DNA from 4 places in the Streptomyces nigra genome. Region 2 is predicted to be linked to each of the others. Evidence: riboswitches for the same ligand, from Rfam matches in the RefSeq annotation. Region 2 holds a riboswitch; each other region holds the start of a gene.
The links. Region 2 has a riboswitch for cyclic di-AMP ahead of DC008_RS16305 (M23 family metallopeptidase). Riboswitches for the same ligand answer to the same signal wherever they lie in the genome.
Positions count from the first base shown of each region.

Region 1: it holds a riboswitch for cyclic di-AMP, as region 2 does, so the genes downstream of both, DC008_RS26360 (M23 family metallopeptidase) here and DC008_RS16305 (M23 family metallopeptidase) in region 2, are expected to answer to the same signal.
Region 3: it holds a riboswitch for cyclic di-AMP, as region 2 does, so the genes downstream of both, DC008_RS29710 (LysM peptidoglycan-binding domain-containing M23 family metallopeptidase) here and DC008_RS16305 (M23 family metallopeptidase) in region 2, are expected to answer to the same signal.
Region 4: it holds a riboswitch for cyclic di-AMP, as region 2 does, so the genes downstream of both, DC008_RS20295 (transglycosylase SLT domain-containing protein) here and DC008_RS16305 (M23 family metallopeptidase) in region 2, are expected to answer to the same signal.

Region 1 is NZ_CP029043.1:5,690,232-5,694,434, forward strand. It holds gene DC008_RS26355 (M16 family metallopeptidase) at 1-1,160, shown strand, start outside; cyclic di-AMP (ydaO/yuaA leader) riboswitch at 1,374-1,537, shown strand; gene DC008_RS26360 (M23 family metallopeptidase) at 1,550-2,335, shown strand; gene DC008_RS26365 (GntR family transcriptional regulator) at 2,529-3,224, shown strand; gene DC008_RS26370 (HPr family phosphocarrier protein) at 3,427-3,708, opposite strand; gene DC008_RS26380 (bifunctional acetate--CoA ligase family protein/GNAT family N-acetyltransferase) at 3,886-4,203, shown strand, end outside.
Region 2 is NZ_CP029043.1:3,548,453-3,552,655, reverse strand. It holds gene DC008_RS16320 (MarR family winged helix-turn-helix transcriptional regulator) at 1-492, opposite strand, end outside; gene DC008_RS16315 (dihydrofolate reductase family protein) at 615-1,748, shown strand; tRNA gene DC008_RS16310 (tRNA-Met) at 1,912-1,985, shown strand; cyclic di-AMP (ydaO/yuaA leader) riboswitch at 2,290-2,447, shown strand; gene DC008_RS16305 (M23 family metallopeptidase) at 2,459-3,481, shown strand; gene DC008_RS16300 (PrsW family intramembrane metalloprotease) at 3,580-4,203, opposite strand, start outside.
Region 3 is NZ_CP029043.1:6,465,267-6,469,469, reverse strand. It holds gene DC008_RS29720 (TetR/AcrR family transcriptional regulator) at 1-326, shown strand, start outside; gene DC008_RS29715 (SGNH/GDSL hydrolase family protein) at 393-1,178, opposite strand; gene DC008_RS29710 (LysM peptidoglycan-binding domain-containing M23 family metallopeptidase) at 1,482-2,402, opposite strand; cyclic di-AMP (ydaO/yuaA leader) riboswitch at 2,407-2,568, opposite strand; gene DC008_RS29705 (tyrosine-protein phosphatase) at 3,138-3,935, shown strand; gene DC008_RS29700 (DUF6126 family protein) at 3,973-4,095, opposite strand; gene DC008_RS29695 (helix-turn-helix domain-containing protein) at 4,092-4,203, opposite strand, start outside.
Region 4 is NZ_CP029043.1:4,360,693-4,364,895, reverse strand. It holds gene DC008_RS20300 (polyprenyl synthetase family protein) at 1-773, opposite strand, end outside; cyclic di-AMP (ydaO/yuaA leader) riboswitch at 1,526-1,701, shown strand; gene DC008_RS20295 (transglycosylase SLT domain-containing protein) at 1,709-2,443, shown strand; gene DC008_RS20290 (HAD family hydrolase) at 2,507-3,337, opposite strand; gene fahA (fumarylacetoacetase) at 3,750-4,203, shown strand, end outside.

The sequences.
Region 1 (4,203 bases), 2.1 Mb from region 2:
CCGAGGGCACCGACAAGCACACCGCCGAGGAGTACGCCGCCGAGCTGGAGCGCTGCGGCGCCACCCTCGACGCCTACGCCGACCACCCGGGCGTGCGCGTCAGCCTGGAGGTGCCGGTCTCCCGGCTCCCGAAGGCGCTGGACCTGCTCGCCGACGCGCTCAGGGCGCCGCTGTTCGCCGACGCCGAGGTGGAGCGCCTGGTGCGCAACCGCCTCGACGAGATCCCGCACGAGCTGGCGAACCCGTCGCGCCGGGCGGCCAAGGAGCTGTCCCGGCAGCTGTTCCCGGCGTCCTCGCGCATGTCGCGCCCGCGCCAGGGCACCGAGGAGACCGTCGCCGGCATCGACTCCGCGGCCGTACGCGCCTTCTTCGAGCGGCATGTCCGCCCCGCCACCTCCACCGTCGTGGTCGTCGGCGACCTGACCGGCGTCGACCTGGACGCCCTGCTGGGCGACAGCCTGGGCGCCTGGACCGGTTCGCAGGCCGAGCCGCGGCCCGTCCCGCCGGTCACCGCGGACGACACCGGGCGGGTCGTCATCGTGGACCGCCCCGGCGCCGTCCAGACGCAGCTGCTGATCGGCCGGATCGGACCCGACCGGCACGACCGCGTATGGCCGGCGCAGGTGCTCGGCACGTACTGCCTCGGCGGCACCCTCACCTCCCGCCTGGACAAGGTCCTGCGCGAGGAGAAGGGCTACACGTACGGCGTGCGCGCGTTCGGCCAGGTCCTGCGCTCGGCGCCGGACGGCACCGGCGCCTCGATGCTCGCCATCACCGGCTCCGTCGACACCCCCAACACCGGCCCCGCCCTGGACGACCTGTGGACCGTCCTGCGCGGGATCGCCGCCGAGGGACTCACCGACGCCGAGCGGGACTTCGCCGTGCAGAACCTCGTCGGGGTGGCGCCGCTGAAGTACGAGACGGCCGCCGCCGTGGCGGGCACCCTGGCCGACCAGGTCGAGCAGCATCTGCCCGACGACTACCAGGCGAAGCTGTACCAGCAGCTCGCCGCCACCGGCACCGTCGAGGCCACGGCCGCGGTCGTCAGCGCCTTCCCGGCGGACCGCCTCGTCACGGTCCTCGTCGGGGACGCCTCGGCGATCCGGGAGCCCGTGGAGGCCCTCGGCATCGGTGAAGTCACCGTCGTGACGGCCGAGTAGAGGATTCGCCGGCCCCGCGACGGACCGGCGCGCGAGGCGAGCCCCGGTGACGGCTGTGTCACCGGGGCTCCCTTATGCCCGAATTGATGCGGAGGTTGCCTGTCTGCCCTGTGGGATGCACTACAAAAGCCCCGATCCGTTTGGGAATTGAAAGCCGCCCCGCTTAGCGTCTTCCGGGCTGTTCGTCCAGCAGTGCGCCGCGTCCGCGGCACCGGACAGTCATCGCCGAGTCCCCGTACGGCGCGAGCCAGGGGAGCCGGGGACCCATCGCAGTCCCTGGGGTGAATCGGACGCCCGCGCAGCCGCGAGGGGGCCCGTAGGAGACCTTCCTGCTCCGAACCCGTCAGCTAACCCGGTAGGCGAGAGGGAAGGAAAGGATCAGCCACCACATGGCGTTCAGCTGCGCCTCGGGGAAGAACCGCCCCTCCGGGAAGCACCGCAAGCCCGGCCGGTTCGAGCGCACCACGGCCCGCGCGGCCGGTGTCGCCGCCCTCACCGCCACCGGCGTCGTGGGCACCCTCGCGGCCCCGGCGCTGGCCGCCGAGCCCGCCGCGGAGCAGACCGGCCTCATCCCGGTCGTCGCCGTCGAGGACACGATCGCCCTCCAGATCGACGCGCAGGCCGCCGCCCAGGAGCGGGCCGCCGCCGAGGCCGCGGCCCGTAAGCAGGCCGCCGAGGAGGCCGCGCGCCACCTGGCCGCCGAGAAGGCCAAGGAGGAGCGCGAGGCCAAGGAGCGCGCCGCCCGGGAGGCCGAGCGCAAGCGCCTGCTCTCCTACGTATCCCCGATCGCCGGGTCGTACGTGTCCACCTCGTACCAGTCCGGCGGGGCCGTCTGGTCCTCCGGCAGCCACACCGGTATCGACTTCCACGCCGCGAGCGGCACCTCCGTGCACGCGGTCGGCGCCGGCACCGTCGTGGAGGCCGGCTGGGGCGGCGCCTACGGCAACAACGTCGTGATCAAGATGAACGACGGCACCTACACCCAGTACGGCCACCTGTCGTCCATCGGCGTCTCGGTCGGCCAGACCGTGACCCCCGGCCAGCAGATCGGCCTGTCCGGCGCCACCGGCAACGTCACCGGGGCGCATCTGCACTTCGAGGCGCGCACCACCGCCGAGTACGGCTCCGACATCGACCCCGTCGCCTACCTCCGCTCGCACGGCGTCGACATCTGAGACCTCCGGCGTCTCCGACCGCCTTACCGCAGCCCCGGCTCCCGAGCCGGGGCTTTCGGTCTTTCTGGACAATGACTGTCCAAAAAATATCCATGGATTCCGGCCTGCCGTCGGAAATTGACGCTCCTTGCCATAGAGTCGCTGAACACACGTCATTCGTCGACGTTTCACGGGGATTAAGGCGGAGGTCGGCATGCGTATTCCGGCGCACTCGGTGTGCACCGCGATCCGGGACGACATCGTCGCCGGTGTCCTGGAGCGCGGCGGCCGTCTCACGGAGGAAGTCCTCGCCCGCCGCTACGGCGTCTCCCGTGTCCCCGTGCGCGAGGCACTGCGCACCCTGGAGGCGGAGGGCTTCGTGGTGACCCGCCGGCACGCGGGCGCGTGCGTGGCGGAGCCGACCGAGCAGGAGGCCGCGGACGTGCTGGAGATGCGCACCCTGCTGGAACCCCTCGGCGCCGCCCGGGCCGCCCAGCGGCGCACCGAGGCCCACCTCAAGGTGCTGCGCGGGCTGGTCAGGCTGGGGCAGGAGCGGGCCAGGGGCGGCAACAGCGAGGATCTGCGCTCGCTGGGCGGCTGGTTCCACGAGACGCTGGCCCAGGCGTCCGGCAGTACCGCGCTGACCTCGACGCTGACCCAGCTGCGGCACAAGATCGCCTGGATGTACACCGTGCAGGCGTCCGCCGACCCCGCGGAGATCTGGGCCGAGCACGGCGCGATCGTGGACGCGGTGGCGCGCGGCGACGGCGAACGCGCCCGCGCGCTCACCACCCTGCACACCGAGCGCGGGCTGTCCGCGCACCGGCTGCGCTTCGGCTCGGGCGGCGACCGCACGGAGCGTGTGAGGAATTCGCAACATGCCGTAAACATGCCGAGCCTGCGGAATTAACACCGGCACCGTATACAAAGAAGAGCAATTTCGGGGCGGTGAATTCCCGCTGCCCTTTTTCGGGTGCTCGGGTAATTATGGAGCCCGCCGCCGTGAGATTCCATGCGCTCCGGGCGGTAATGCGGTGGGAAAGACCAAGCCGCGCCCGCCGGTCAGGCGGACGCGGCTTCCTGGTTCCGTGCGGGATACCCGCCCGGACCCCTCAGACCGTCGCGGGCAGTTCGTCGAGGCCCTCGGCGACCAGCTTGGCCAGACGGTCGAGGGCGGCGTCCGCGCCCTCGGCGTCGGAGGCCAGGACGATCTCCTCGCCACCCTGGGCGCCCAGGCCCAGGACGGCCAGCATCGAGGCCGCGTTGACGGGGTTGCCGTCGGCCTTGGCGATGGTCACCGGGACTCCCGTGGCCGTGGCGGCCCGGACGAAGATGGAGGCGGGGCGGGCGTGGAGACCCTCGGCCCAGCCGACGTTGACGCGGCGCTCAGCCATGTGTTGCTGCCCTTCGTGGTTCAGGGTTGTCTAGACCAGTTTCCCACACGAGGGGGGCCCGGCGGAACGGCCCGGGCGCCCCTGCCTCGACGGCCGCCGGATCCCGGCCCCGGCCCGCGGGACGTCGGGACCAGCCTGCCTCGCGCCGGTGTCGTACGCGAGCCGTAACCTGGCCCCATGCAGAGCGCCTCGGACCGGCACGTGTACCCCGCCCACTGGGAAGCCGACGTGGTGCTGCGCGACGGCGGCACCGCCCGCATCCGTCCCATCACCGTCGACGACGCCGAGCGCCTGGTCAGCTTCTACGAGCAGGTGTCGGACGAGTCGAAGTACTACCGCTTCTTCGCGCCCTACCCACGCCTGTCCGCCAAGGACGTCCACCGCTTCACGCACCACGACTTCGTGGACCGGGTGGGACTCGCGGCCACCGTCGGCGGCGAGTTCATCGCCACCGTGCGGTACGACCGGATCGGCGCCGACGGGACGCCCGCGTCC
Region 2 (4,203 bases):
CCGGCGCCAGGGCACCTCGTCCCCTGTGGTCTGGCCGCAGCCCCCCTCCACGCCCGAGCCGATCGCCGTGAAGATGTCCTCCAGCTGCCCCACCTGCTCCGGGGACAGCCGGTCGAAGATCAGCGACCGTACGGTGTCCACATGGCCGGGGGCCGCGCGCTCCAGGAGCCGCATCCCCTCGTCGGTGAGGGCGGCGACGCTGCCCCGCTTGTCCACGAGGCAGTCCTCGCGGGCCACCAGGCCGTCCTTCTCCAGACGCGAGACGCCGTACGTCAGCCGGCTGCGGGTGATCTTCAGCCGCTCCGCGAGGTCGGTCATGCGCAGCCGGCGCTCCGGGGCGTCGGACAGGGTGGCGAGAATGGAGTAATGCAGATGAGGCATGCCGGCCCCCTGCTGGAGCTGCCGGTCGAGCGCGTCCTCCACGAGCGCGACGGCGGCGATGTAGGCGCGCCAGGCGCGCTGCTCCTCGGGGGTGAGCCAGCGAGTCGTCATGTGTCCAGTGTAGGTTTGTTTCAAACTTGAACCAAGCCGATCGGTCGAGTTCCGATCGACCAACCCCGATCAGCCAAGCACCGATCGACCAAGCCCCGATCGCCGAGCGGGAGAGCGTGCCGATGCCGTCCTACCCCTACGTCCTGCTGTCCGCCGCCGTCTCCCTCGACGGCTACCTCGACGACACCGGCCCCGACCGGCTGCTGCTGTCCAGCCCGGCCGACTTCGACCGGGTCGACGAGGTACGGGCCTCCGTGGACGCCATCCTCGTCGGCGCCGGCACCATCCGGGCGGACAACCCCCGCCTGCTCGTGAACTCCGCCGAGCGGCGCGCGGCCCGCACGGCCGCCGGCAGGCCCGAGTACCCGCTGAAGGTCACCGTCAGCGCGTCCGGCGAACTCGACCCGGCGGCCAACTTCTGGCACACCGGTGGCGAGAAGATCGTCTATACGACGGAGAAGGGCGCCGGGCGCCTGCGCGAGGACCCCGTCGCCGCCGACGTCGTCGCGCTCGGCGACGACCTGGACTGGCGGGACCTGCTGGTCCACCTCCGCCAGGTCCGCGGCGTCGAGCGGCTGATGGTCGAGGGCGGCGGCACCGTCCACACCCAGCTCCTGCGGCAGGGGCTCGCCGACGAGCTGCAGCTGGTGCTGGCCCCGCTGTTCGTGGGCGACCCCCGGGCGCCCCGCCTCTTCGGGCCCGGCGGCTACCAGGAGGGCCGCCTCCGGCTGGTCGAGACCCGGCGCATCGAGGACGTCGTCCTGACCCGCTACGAGCCGACCGCGCCCGGTACCGGCGTCCTGCCGGCCGCCGCGGACCGGCACTGGCTGGCCCTCGCGTGCGACCTGGCCGCCGAGTGCCCGCCCTCGCCGACCGCCTTCAGCGTCGGGGCGGTCGTCGTGGCGGCCGACGGCACCGAGCTGGCGCGCGGGCACTCCCGGGAGGGCGGCGACCCGGTCGTGCACGCCGAGGAGGCGGCCCTCGCCAAGATCGCGCCCGGCGACCCGAGGCTGGCCGGCGCCACCGTCTACACCAGCCTGGAGCCCTGCACGCACCGCTCCTCACGGCCCATGCCCTGCGCCCGGCTGATCCTGGCCGCCGGGGTGCGGCGGGTCGTGACGGCCTGGCGCGAGCCGGACACCTTCGTCACGGACGCCGACGGCAGCGGGATGCTGACCGCCGCGGGGGTGGACGTCGTGGTGCTGCCCGAGTACGCGGGACGGGCCGCGGCGCCCAACGCCCACCTGGTGCCCTGATGCGCGCCCTGCCTTGCGCCCTGGTGCCCGATCTGATGTGACACGTCCCGCACCACGGCGACAAAAGCCCTGGTCAGAGGGGGGTCGTAGGCGCGGGCAGGGCGGGTGCGGCGGTAAGGCGTGTGCGGTGGGTCCCGAGAATGGCGTACAGTAGAGACATCGCCGCGGGGTGGAGCAGCTCGGTAGCTCGCTGGGCTCATAACCCAGAGGTCGCAGGTTCAAATCCTGTCCCCGCTACTGAAGACTCAGGGCCGGAACTTTCGAGTTCCGGCCCTGAGTGTTTTTCCCTCCTCTGTCGCGCCCCCGACTCGCTGTCACGGAACGTGAGGGAGCGAACCCCCTCCGCATAACAACTGACGAACCGTCAGCTGTATTGAAGGGGGTACGCGCGAGTCAACTCGCCCGATTTAGGCCGCTGATGACCCGTAAGTCCAGCCGGAAAACGTTAATGATCAAGCGGAACAGCTTGGAATACGCACCCCGCGTCTATTAACGTTCGATAACGCAGCGCGGTCGTCCCAGCCGTCACAAGAGTCGGCTCCGTGCGCACACGCTTAATCCTGTAGAGGAACCGGGGAACCACCACCTTGGGGTGAATCTCGCGGATACCGCCGTGGCAACACGGCACGTATACGCGCGTAGGAGACCTTCCTGCTCCGAACCCGTCAGCTAACCCGGTAGGCGAGAAGGAAGGAAAGGAGTACGCCCACGTGGCGTCGAACCGTCCTGCCCCGCAAGCCCCCTTCGTGCCGGGCCAGCGCACCGCCGACACCTTCGGCTACGACCTGCACCGCACCGACGAGGGCCCCTTCGAGGAGTGGAACCCCACCGCGGAGTCCCTCCGTCCCGTTCGCGGCAGGCACCGCGTCTCCAAGCAGCGCGGCGGGGGACTCGCCCGCAGCTCCACGGTTCTCGGCGTCGGCGTCATAGCGGCCGTCGGCGCGGGCGGCATGGCCACCGCGCAGAGCGGCAAGCCGCCGGTCGCCATCACGATGCCGGACCTGCCCCTGATCTCCGACGACGACTCCGCCGCGGACGACAGTGCCACCGCCCTCAGCACGATGGGCGAGACCGCCGACGAGACCGCCCAGAGCGGTTCCGACGCCGGTGAGGCGCTGCGCAGCCGGATCATCGCGCAGGCCGAGCTCCAGCAGGACCAGGTCGACAGCAAGGCCGCCGCGGCCGCCGTCGCCGCCGCCGAGAAGGAGGTCGCCGAGGCGGCCGCCAAGGCGGAGAAGGAGGCCAAGGAGCAGGCCGCCGCCGCCAAGGCCGCCGCCGAGGAGGAGGCCGCCAAGAAGGCCGAGGCCGAGCGCCTCGCCGAGCTGGCCAAGCAGTACACGCTGCCGACCTCCTCGTACACGCTCACCTCGGTGTTCGGTGAGGCCGGCGCCTACTGGTCGTCCGGTCACCACACGGGCCTCGACTTCGCCGCGCCGACCGGCACCCTGATCAAGGCCGTGCACTCCGGCACGATCACGTTCGCCGGCTGGGACGGCTCGTACGGCTACAAGACCGAGCTCACCCTCGACGACGGCACCGAGGTGTGGTTCGCGCACCAGTCCTCGATCAGCGTCAGCGTCGGCCAGAAGGTCGCCACGGGTGACGTCATCGGCCGCGTCGGCGCCACCGGCAATGTGACCGGCGCCCACCTCCACATGGAGGTGCATCCCGAGGGCAGCAGCGGCGGCATCGACCCGCTGGCCTGGCTGCGGAGCAAGGGCCTCACTCCCTGAGCGCCTTCCCCGTCTGAACCCCGGCAGTCCTGACGACGACCCCCCGACGTCAGGGCTGCCGGTTCTTCGTCCGTGCCGCGCCGCCCTCCCCGACCCGTCTACCCGAGGTAGGGGTTCCAAACCGGGGCTTGCGGTCCGCCGTGGGCGTGCCCGTTCGGGGCGTACGGCTGCTGCCACCAAGTGCCGTGCGCCGCGGGCACGTACGCGGGGACGGGCCGGGTCCGCGCTGTGACCGCGTACTGCAGGGCCGGGCGGGCCCACGCGCGGCGCAGCCACAACTCGTTCAGCAACTCGCCCTCGCGGGCCACGTAGTCCGCGCCGGCCCGGCCCCGGCGGCCCCGGCGCCTGAGGAACGCGAGCGAGGTGGCGTACGCCTCGTACTGGGCGACCGCCCGGGCCGCCGGACGTCCGCCGTGGTGGCGGGCGTACTGCCGGGCCACCCGGCGGTCCCGCATCGAACCCAGCGCGAACGGCTCGGCGGGGGACAGCCATCCGGCGACGGCGTAGGCCGGCAGCTCCTCGCGGACGGTCCTCAGTTCGCGGTACCGGGTCCACAGCATCAGCCAGACCAGCAGCCCGAACGCGGGCACCATGAAGGCCGCGTACACGGCGAAGAATCCGAACTCGCCGAACGTGGAGGAGCCGTTCCACAGGGCGTGCATGCCCATCGCGAGGAGCAGCCCGGACAGCGGCAGCAGCACCCGGCGCACCCGCTGGCGTTC
Region 3 (4,203 bases), 2.9 Mb from region 2:
AGGCCAAGGGCTGGCGGCTGTGGATCGAGGGGTGGGCGGCCGCGTTGCGCGAACCCGCCCTGCGGGAGGTCACCCGTGAGCTCGACCGGCAGTGGAAGAGCGCCCTCGCCGGGGTCCTCGCCGAGGGCGCGGAGGCGGGCGAGTTCGCGTGCCCGGACCCGGCGGCCGCCGCGCTGCGCCTGACCGCCCTCCTGGACGGGCTCGCCGTCCAGCTGACGTCGTATCCCGGGTCGCTGTCCCGCGCGCGGGCGCAGGAGTGGGTGGACGAGGCGCTGGCCCGGGAACTGGGCCTGGACCGGGCCGCGTTGACGGCCTCGCCGCGCTGAGCGGCCGCCGCCCGGGACCGGCGGGGCCCCCGGGCGGCGCCGCGCCCCCCCGTCCGTCCCCCCGGGTCAGGCCACCGACTCGATCCGCATCTTGATGTCGTACGGCGAGAGCGTGCCCTTGGCCGTCACATGGTCCCCCGAGGACTGGCCGCGCAGCCGCCGTCCGATCCACGGCACCAGGTACTCGCGCGCCCACTGGACGTCGTCGCGGCGGATCTCCAGCGTCCCCCGGGGTGGCAGCGGCGGCCAGGGCTGGTCCGGGTCGGCCGGGATCTCGAGGCCCAGGACCTGGCCCGCGCGCAGCGCCACGCGCGTGTGCCCCTCGGGAGAGAGGTGGAGCCGGTCGCTGTCCCAGGCCCGGCGGTCCTGGACGGTCCGCAGGGACCACAGGTCGAGCACCGGGCAGCCGTAGCGGTCGGCGATGGCGCGGACGTGCCCGTTGTAGGTGGCGATCTTGCCGCGCAGGTGCTTCAGCACGGGTACGCCACGGGTGTCGAAGCCCGTCGTCACCATCACGGTGCCGGCGGCCGAGGTGAGCCGGACGACGGCCCGCTCGAACCGTTCGGCGACCTCGTCGGGGTCGGTGCCGGGCCGCAGGATGTCGTTGCCGCCCGCGCAGAACGACACCAGGTCCGGGGCGAGTTCGACGGCCTTGGGGACCTGTTCCGCCACGATCTGGTCCAGCAGTCGCCCGCGCACGGCGAGGTTCGCGTACCCGAAGTCGCCCTCGGGACGCCGGTCGGCCAGAAGGACCGCGAACCGGTCGGCCCAGCCGACGAACGACCCGTCGGGGCCGGGGTCGCCGACGCCCTCGGTGAAGCTGTCCCCCACCGCGACGTACGACCCGATCACTGCTCTGCTGTCACTCTTCGAATCGTCTGTCACGTCGGGACATGATTCACCTTCCGATGTGACCTACGCGACCGTAGGAAGGGGTTGACGAGCGGTGAGATAAGCCACTGCCAAAGCCTTCACCAAGTCCGGAATACGGCTCCGCACAGGGGCGTTGACCGCCGAAACGCCCGCGCGTGCACCCGCGGGCCCACGACGACAGGCCGAAGGCCGGACCCGGGGGTGGGGTCCGGCCTTCGGCGTGCGTGTCAGGCAGGTGGTGCGCATGCGTGTCAGGGAGGTGGTGCGCGCCGTGTGCGGGGGTCAGCCGATGGCGACGCCCTTGGAGCGGAGGTAGGCCACCGGGTCCACATCCGAGCCGTAGCCCGGCGCGGTGCGGATCTCGAAGTGCAGGTGCGGACCGGTCACGTTGCCGGTCGCGCCGGAGAGGCCGATCTGCTGGCCCGCGGTCACCGTCTGGCCGCTGGAGACGGACAGCGAGGACAGGTGGGCGTACTGGGCGTAGTAGCCGTCGGCGAGCCGGATGACGACCTGGTTGCCGTACGCGCCGCCCCAGCCGGCGGAGACGACGGTGCCGGCACCGACCGCCTTCAGGGGGGTGCCGGTGGGGGCGGAGAAGTCCACACCGGTGTGGTAGCCGCTGGACCACATGCTGCCCGCGACCTTGTACGAGGTGCCGACGGCGGAGGCGGAGACCGGGGCGCTGAAGCCGTTGACGGTGCTCGCCTCGTCGGCGCTCTGGGCGGCCGGGGCGGCCTTCTGCGGCGCGGCGGGCTTGGCGGCGGGCTTCGCCGAGGACTTCGACGCGGACGGGGCCGGGGCGGACGCCTTCGGGGCGGCGCCCTCGGCCTTGGTGCCGATCGACAGCTTCAGACCCGGGTGGATGAGCGACGGGTCGGCGCCGACGGCCTCACGGTTGTCGGCGTAGAGCTTCTTCCAGCCGCCGCGGACGTCCTGCTGGTCGGCGATCTTCGCGAGGTAGTCACCGCGCTTCACCTCGTAGGTGCGCGTCTTCTGGGCGGAGGCCTTCTGCGCCGGGGCCTTCTTGGCGGCGACCTGGACGGACTGGACCGCCTTCTCCGGAACGGACTGGCCGGTCGCGGCGTTTGCGCCGGTGGCCCCGATCAGCGGCAGCGCGAGAGCGGCGCCACCGGTTCCGGCGACGGCGATCGTCCGGGTGAGGCGCAGGGACTTGGGACGGCGGTGCTTACCCTTCGCGGGCATGACGAATTCCTCTCCGGCGCCTGCGAGGTGAGCTGTCGGGTGCGGGCTGGAGATGCCCGGTCGCGTCGGGACGCGACTTGACCCCAAGCCTGTTCCGGAGACCGGAACAGGCGATGTACCTGTGGGTCCCCCGCTCCTGCCGTGTACGGGTGAGTGTGCGCGGATTCCGGTCGGCGGCAGGATTAGGCGTCCGTCCGGATTGGTGGCGAACGTAAGCGAGAGAGACGCAAGGGAACAAGTGAGGGGTTCCGCCCGAATGCGTTCACCTTGATCCCTTACGGCATTCAACGGTCACCCTGCGTGCATTTCGAAGGGACCTCTTTGCTCGAAGTCCCGGGAAAAGCACGATGATTACGTGGACATGACGGGCGACGCACCGTCACGGATATGACGCTCCTCACGTGACGCCGCTCCAGCTTTCCTTATTACGGAGCGAGTTGGAATGAAGGCATTAATTCGGACAGAAACCCCAGATGTGACTCCGATGGATATCCGACCCATTGAACCTTCCCGTCGATTCCGATCCGAATACGACATGAGGTGCCCGCAAAACCGGACGAAGTGCACGTTGACAAAGATGACATCAGCCGACTTTCGCCCGTTTCGACCCATTGCCACCGAGTCATCCCCTGTGGACAACTGAATGGCGCACGCAGCCATGTCGTATCGTCGGAGTCGCACCTCGCCGGCCTCATCGCCGAGCCGCGCCGGCGGGGCCGACCGGGAGGAGCCCCCGTGACGCAGCAGATCCCGTCGACCGAGCCCGAACTGGCCGGTGTGCGCAACTTCCGCGATGTGGGCGGCCTGCCCACCGTCGACGGACGACGGGTGCGGCACGGCGTGCTGTTCCGCAGCGGCCACCTCGCCCACGCCACCCCCGAGGACGCCGCCTTCCTCGACTCGCTGGGCCTGCACACGATCTTCGACTTCCGCAACGCGGCGGACCAGAAGCTGGAGGGCCCCGACGTCGAGCTGCCGGGCGTCCGCAATGTGAACCTGCCGCTGTCCGACCCGGCGGACGGCGCGGAGTTCTGGAAGATGGTCCGGGACGGCGACCTCGACCAGCTGCGGGAGATCCTGGCCGACGGCAAGGGCGCCGACCGGATGATCGCCTCCTACCGCTCGATGGTCACGGACCGGACCGCCGAGCACTCCCGGATCCTGCAGTCTCTGGTGGAGGACAGCGTCCCGGCCCTGATGCACTGCGCGGCCGGCAAGGACCGCGCCGGCCTGTCGATCGCGGTGACGCTGCTCGCCGTCGGCGTCGAGCGCGAGGCGATCGTCACCGACTACCTGAAGTCCAACGAGAAGCACCGCCGCTACAAGGTACGGCGCAGCGGCAGCAACCCCTCGGCCTACTCGCCCGAGGTCATGGAGCTGCTGAGCCCGCTGTTCGACGCGCGGGCGGAGTACCTGACGGCGGCCTTCGACACGATCGACGCGACCTGGGGCGACGTCGACACCTACCTGGGGCAGGGCCTGCGGCTCACGCCGGAGGCCCGGGAGCGCCTGCGGGAGCGCCTGATCGACTGAGGGACGCGGGGTACGGCCCGAGGGGCACGGGGTACGTCTACTGCCCGCCGCCCGCCTCGAAGAGGAAGTAGACGAAGGCGGCGAAGACGTGCCCCACCGCGATGTAGATGATGAGCCGCACCCACAGGGCGCGCGGGAACTTCTCCTCCATGTCGCTCATGGCGTCACTCCAGGGGTCGGGCCCAGGCACAGGGTGGCCGTGGGGCTCTGCAACAGGGTGTGGACGAACAGCAGCTCGACCCCGCCGTCGTCCTCGGCGGCGATGCGG
Region 4 (4,203 bases), 810 kb from region 2:
CGCTCCGCACGCTCGCGCAGCCGCAGCACCGGCAGCGTCGGGATGCCCTCGCGCAGATCGGTGCCGGGCGTCTTGCCGGACTCATGGGAGTCGCTCGCGATGTCCAGGACGTCGTCCGCCAGCTGGAAGGCGACCCCGAGCCGCTCGCCGTACTGCGTGAGCACGTCGACCACGGTCTCGTCGGCGCCCGACATCATCGCCCCGAAGCGGCAGGACACCGCGACCAGCGAGCCGGTCTTGCCGCTCAGCACATCGAGATAGTGCTCCACGGGGTCCCGGCCGTCCTGCGGCCCGGCCGTCTCCAGGATCTGCCCGGTGACCAGCCGCTCGAACGCCTCGGCCTGCACCCGCACCGCCTCCGGCCCGAGGTCGGCCAGGATGTGCGAGGCGCGCGCGAAGAGGAAGTCGCCGGTCAGGACCGCGACGGAGTTCCCCCAGCGGGTGTTCGCGCTGTCCACCCCGCGCCGGACCTCGGCCTCGTCCATCACGTCGTCGTGGTACAGCGTCGCCAGATGCGTCAGCTCCACCACCACGGCCGACGGCACGATCCCCGGGGCATACGGGTCCCCGAAGCGCGCGGCGAGCATCACCAGCAGTGGCCTGAAGCGCTTCCCGCCCGCCCGCACCAGATGCTGGGCGGCCTCGGTGATGAAGGGGACCTCACTCTTGGTGGCTTCGAGCAGTCCCTCCTCGACAGCCGCCAATCCGGCCTGGACATCGGCTTCCAGAGCCTGGTCCCGCACGCTCAGCCCGAACGGCCCGACGACGGTCACGAGGGGTCTCCTGTCTGCTGGTGTCTTTCGGCTGGTTACACGGTTTGTCGATAGGTCGCTGCCATCACTCAAGTCAGCGTATCCGGTCACGTTTCGATCACCGATGCCGCCCACCCGTCCACCACGGGCGACATCGGTCCACGGTCGGTATGTTTTTCGATCACCTGATAAGGGTGGAGATTCATCGATTTATCGGCATGTCACTGTGTGTAGCCACGCTGGCACCCGCCACTCCGCATCGCCGATCACGGACCCGCTCCGTACGGCAGCCCGTCTACCCCGGCCCGCCCCGGAGACGCCCTCTCCGCCACCTCCGCCCTGTCCGGCCACTCGGCACCCGCACACCCCCGCGCCCGACACCCACTCAACGACATGCACGGCACGCGAGGTTCCCCGACGTATCCGCAAAACGGACTTTCCGAACTCAAGGGACAGATAGGCGAGCTGACGAGGCCCGTCCGACGAGCAGGCAATAAACGGGGAGTTGGAGCCATTGCCCGATTTGCCGTTGTTGTGATCGCCGTGAGTTGGGTCACGCGACGCCGCCCCCCACCCCTTCCCGCCGGACCCCTTCGTCGCCTTACGACAAAAGCGAGTTGAGCGTTGGCAACCGCAAAGGATCAAGTACCCCATACGCCCCAGACCATGGTCAACTAGCACGTCAGGTGTCTGCGGCACTTGTTCCCGACATGTGCTCTCGCATACGTTCCGCTCTGTCGGGCGGACGCCGAATCCTGCCGCCGCCCGAGTCATCCACCTACGCACTCACGCACGGCAGGAGCGGGGGACCCAGGTAAGTCGCCGTACCGGACGCCTTGATGGCGCCCGGTCCGGCTAGGGGTGAAGTCGCGTCGTCCCACGACGACACGACCGGGCATCTCCCGCCCGAACCCGACAGCTCACCTCGCAGGCGCCGGAGAGGAACGAACAGCGCCATGTCCCGAGGCAAGCACCGCCGCACCCGTACCAGCCCGCTCGCCCGCCGCGTCATCGCCGCCGGCACCGGTACCGCCGCCCTCGCGCTCCCCCTGCTGGGCGCCACCACCGCGAGCGCCGCCGAGCCCGCCAAGGTCTCCACCGTGGCCAAGACCGGCTCGGTCAGCTACACCACCAAGAAGGGCGACACCCTCTACGGGATCGCCGACCGCTACGACGCCAAGGGCGGCTGGCGTCAGCTCTACAAGGACAACCGCAAGGCCATCGGCGACAACCCCCGGCTGATCCACCCGGGTGTCGACCTGAAGGTCCGCGCCACGAAGAAGGCCACGCCTGCCAAGGCGAACACCGCGTCCGCCCCCGTCAAGAAGTCCGCCGTCGCCCAGGCCACCCAGGCCTCCGCGAAGACCTACGCGAACAACCTCGACGGCTGGATCCGCGAGGCGCTGGACATCATGGCGCAGAAGGGGATCCCCGGCAGCTACGAGGGCATCCACCGCAACATCATGCGGGAGTCCTCGGGCAACCCGGCCGCCATCAACAACTGGGACTCCAACGCCGTCGCGGGCACCCCGTCCAAGGGCCTGCTCCAGGTCATCGACCCGACCTTCGCGGCGTACCACGTGGCGGGCACCGCGTACGACCCCTTCGACCCGGTCGCGAACATCACGGCCGCGTGCAACTACGCGGCCGCGCGCTACGGCTCGATCGACAACGTGAACGGCCCCTACTAGGCCCCACGTTTTCCGGCCCACGTCCCGGCCGTGTTCCGCCGGCGCTTCCCCTGTCCGACAGATCTAGTGGGGGAACTCGGCCAGGCTGCAGGCGAAGAGTCTCTCGAGGACGACGGCGATGCCGTCGTCCTCGTTGGACAAGGTGATCTCGTCCGCGACCGCCTTGAGCTCCGGGTGCGCGTTGGCCATCGCCACCCCGTGGGCCGCCCAGTCGAACATGGGGATGTCGTTGGGCATGTCCCCGAAGGCGATCGTCTCGTGCGGGCCCAGACCGAGGTGCTCGGCGGCGAGCGCGAGGCCGGTCGCCTTGGTGATGCCGCATGGCTGGAGTTCGACGGTGCCCGGCCCCGACATGGTGACCGTCGCCAGCGAACCCACCACCGCGCGGGCCGTCGCCGCCAACTCGTCGTCGGTCAGCGTCGGATGGCGCAGCAGCACCTTGCTGATCGGTTCGCACCACAGGTCGTCGCGGTGCCGCACCCGCACGGCCGGCAGGGTGGGGTGCGGCATCAGATACCCCGGCTCGATGAGCGTGAGCCCGTCGACGCCGTCCTGGTCGACCGCCGCGTACACCTGTCCCACCTCGGCCTCGATCTTGCCGAGGGCGGTCTCCGCCAGGTCCCGCTCCAGGGTGATGGACCACAGCAGACGGTTCCGGCCGGCGTCGTAGAGCTGCGCGCCCTGTCCGCACACCGCCAGTCCCCTGCTGCCCAGCACGTCCAGGAGGGGCCGCACCCTGGGCGCCGGGCGTCCCGTCACCACCAGGTGCTGGGCACCGGCCACCGCCGCCTGCGCGAGGGCCGCGAGGGACCGGTCGGAGAGCGTGTCGTCACCTCGGAGGAGGGTCCCGTCCAGGTCAGTGGCGATGAGTGAATATGCGATCGGTGCGGCCATGATCAGAGAATACGGACAGGAAGGCCCATCGACTCGACCTGAACCGGACGGCTGCTCGGTTCACATGAGTTGACACTCGTTCCGGTCCCAGTTGTGTCCAAGCGCGCACAACCAGCGCCCGTTTATGGCGATTTCGCCCCACGCGATCATCCCGGTCTTTCTCTCGGCCGTCCTGTCGGCCTTCTTGTCGGCCTTCCTGCGGGCGAGTTGGGGCCGCTCCCCGGTGACGATGCCTGTGACGACACATGTGATGACGCGTGCGACGCCACGGCCGGCCCCGGCCACCTGGGGCGGAGCCGATCGCCCTCCCCGGCGTCCCTGGCATGTTCACCCTGCCCAAGACAGCCACCTCACCCGTAACGTGGGCCCGACCACATGGCTTACGGAGCGTATGAGAGTGAGGCAGCACCCCATGCCCCCCTTCGATCTCCCCGAGGGCGACCCCTTCGGCGCGCACAACCTGCCGTACGGCGTCTTCTCCCTCCCGGGCACGGACTCCGCGCGCCGGGTGGGCGTCCGGCTCGGCGACCACGTCCTCGACGCGGGCCGCGCGGCCGAGGCGCTCGGCTCGCCGTACGCCCCGCTGCTCGCCCAGGAGTCGCTGAACCCGCTGCTCGCCGCGGGCCGCACCACCTGGTCGGACGTCCGGCGGGCGCTGACCGCCTGGGTGACGGTGCCGGCGCACCAGGAGGTGGTCGCGGACCTGTTCCACCCGCTCTCCTCCGTGACGCTGCACCTTCCGTTCGACGTCGCGGACTACGTCGACTTCTACGCCTCCGAGAACCACGCCCGGAACGTCGGCCAGATCTTCCGCCCGGACGCCGAGGACTCCCTCACCCCCAACTGGAAGCACCTGCCGATCGGCT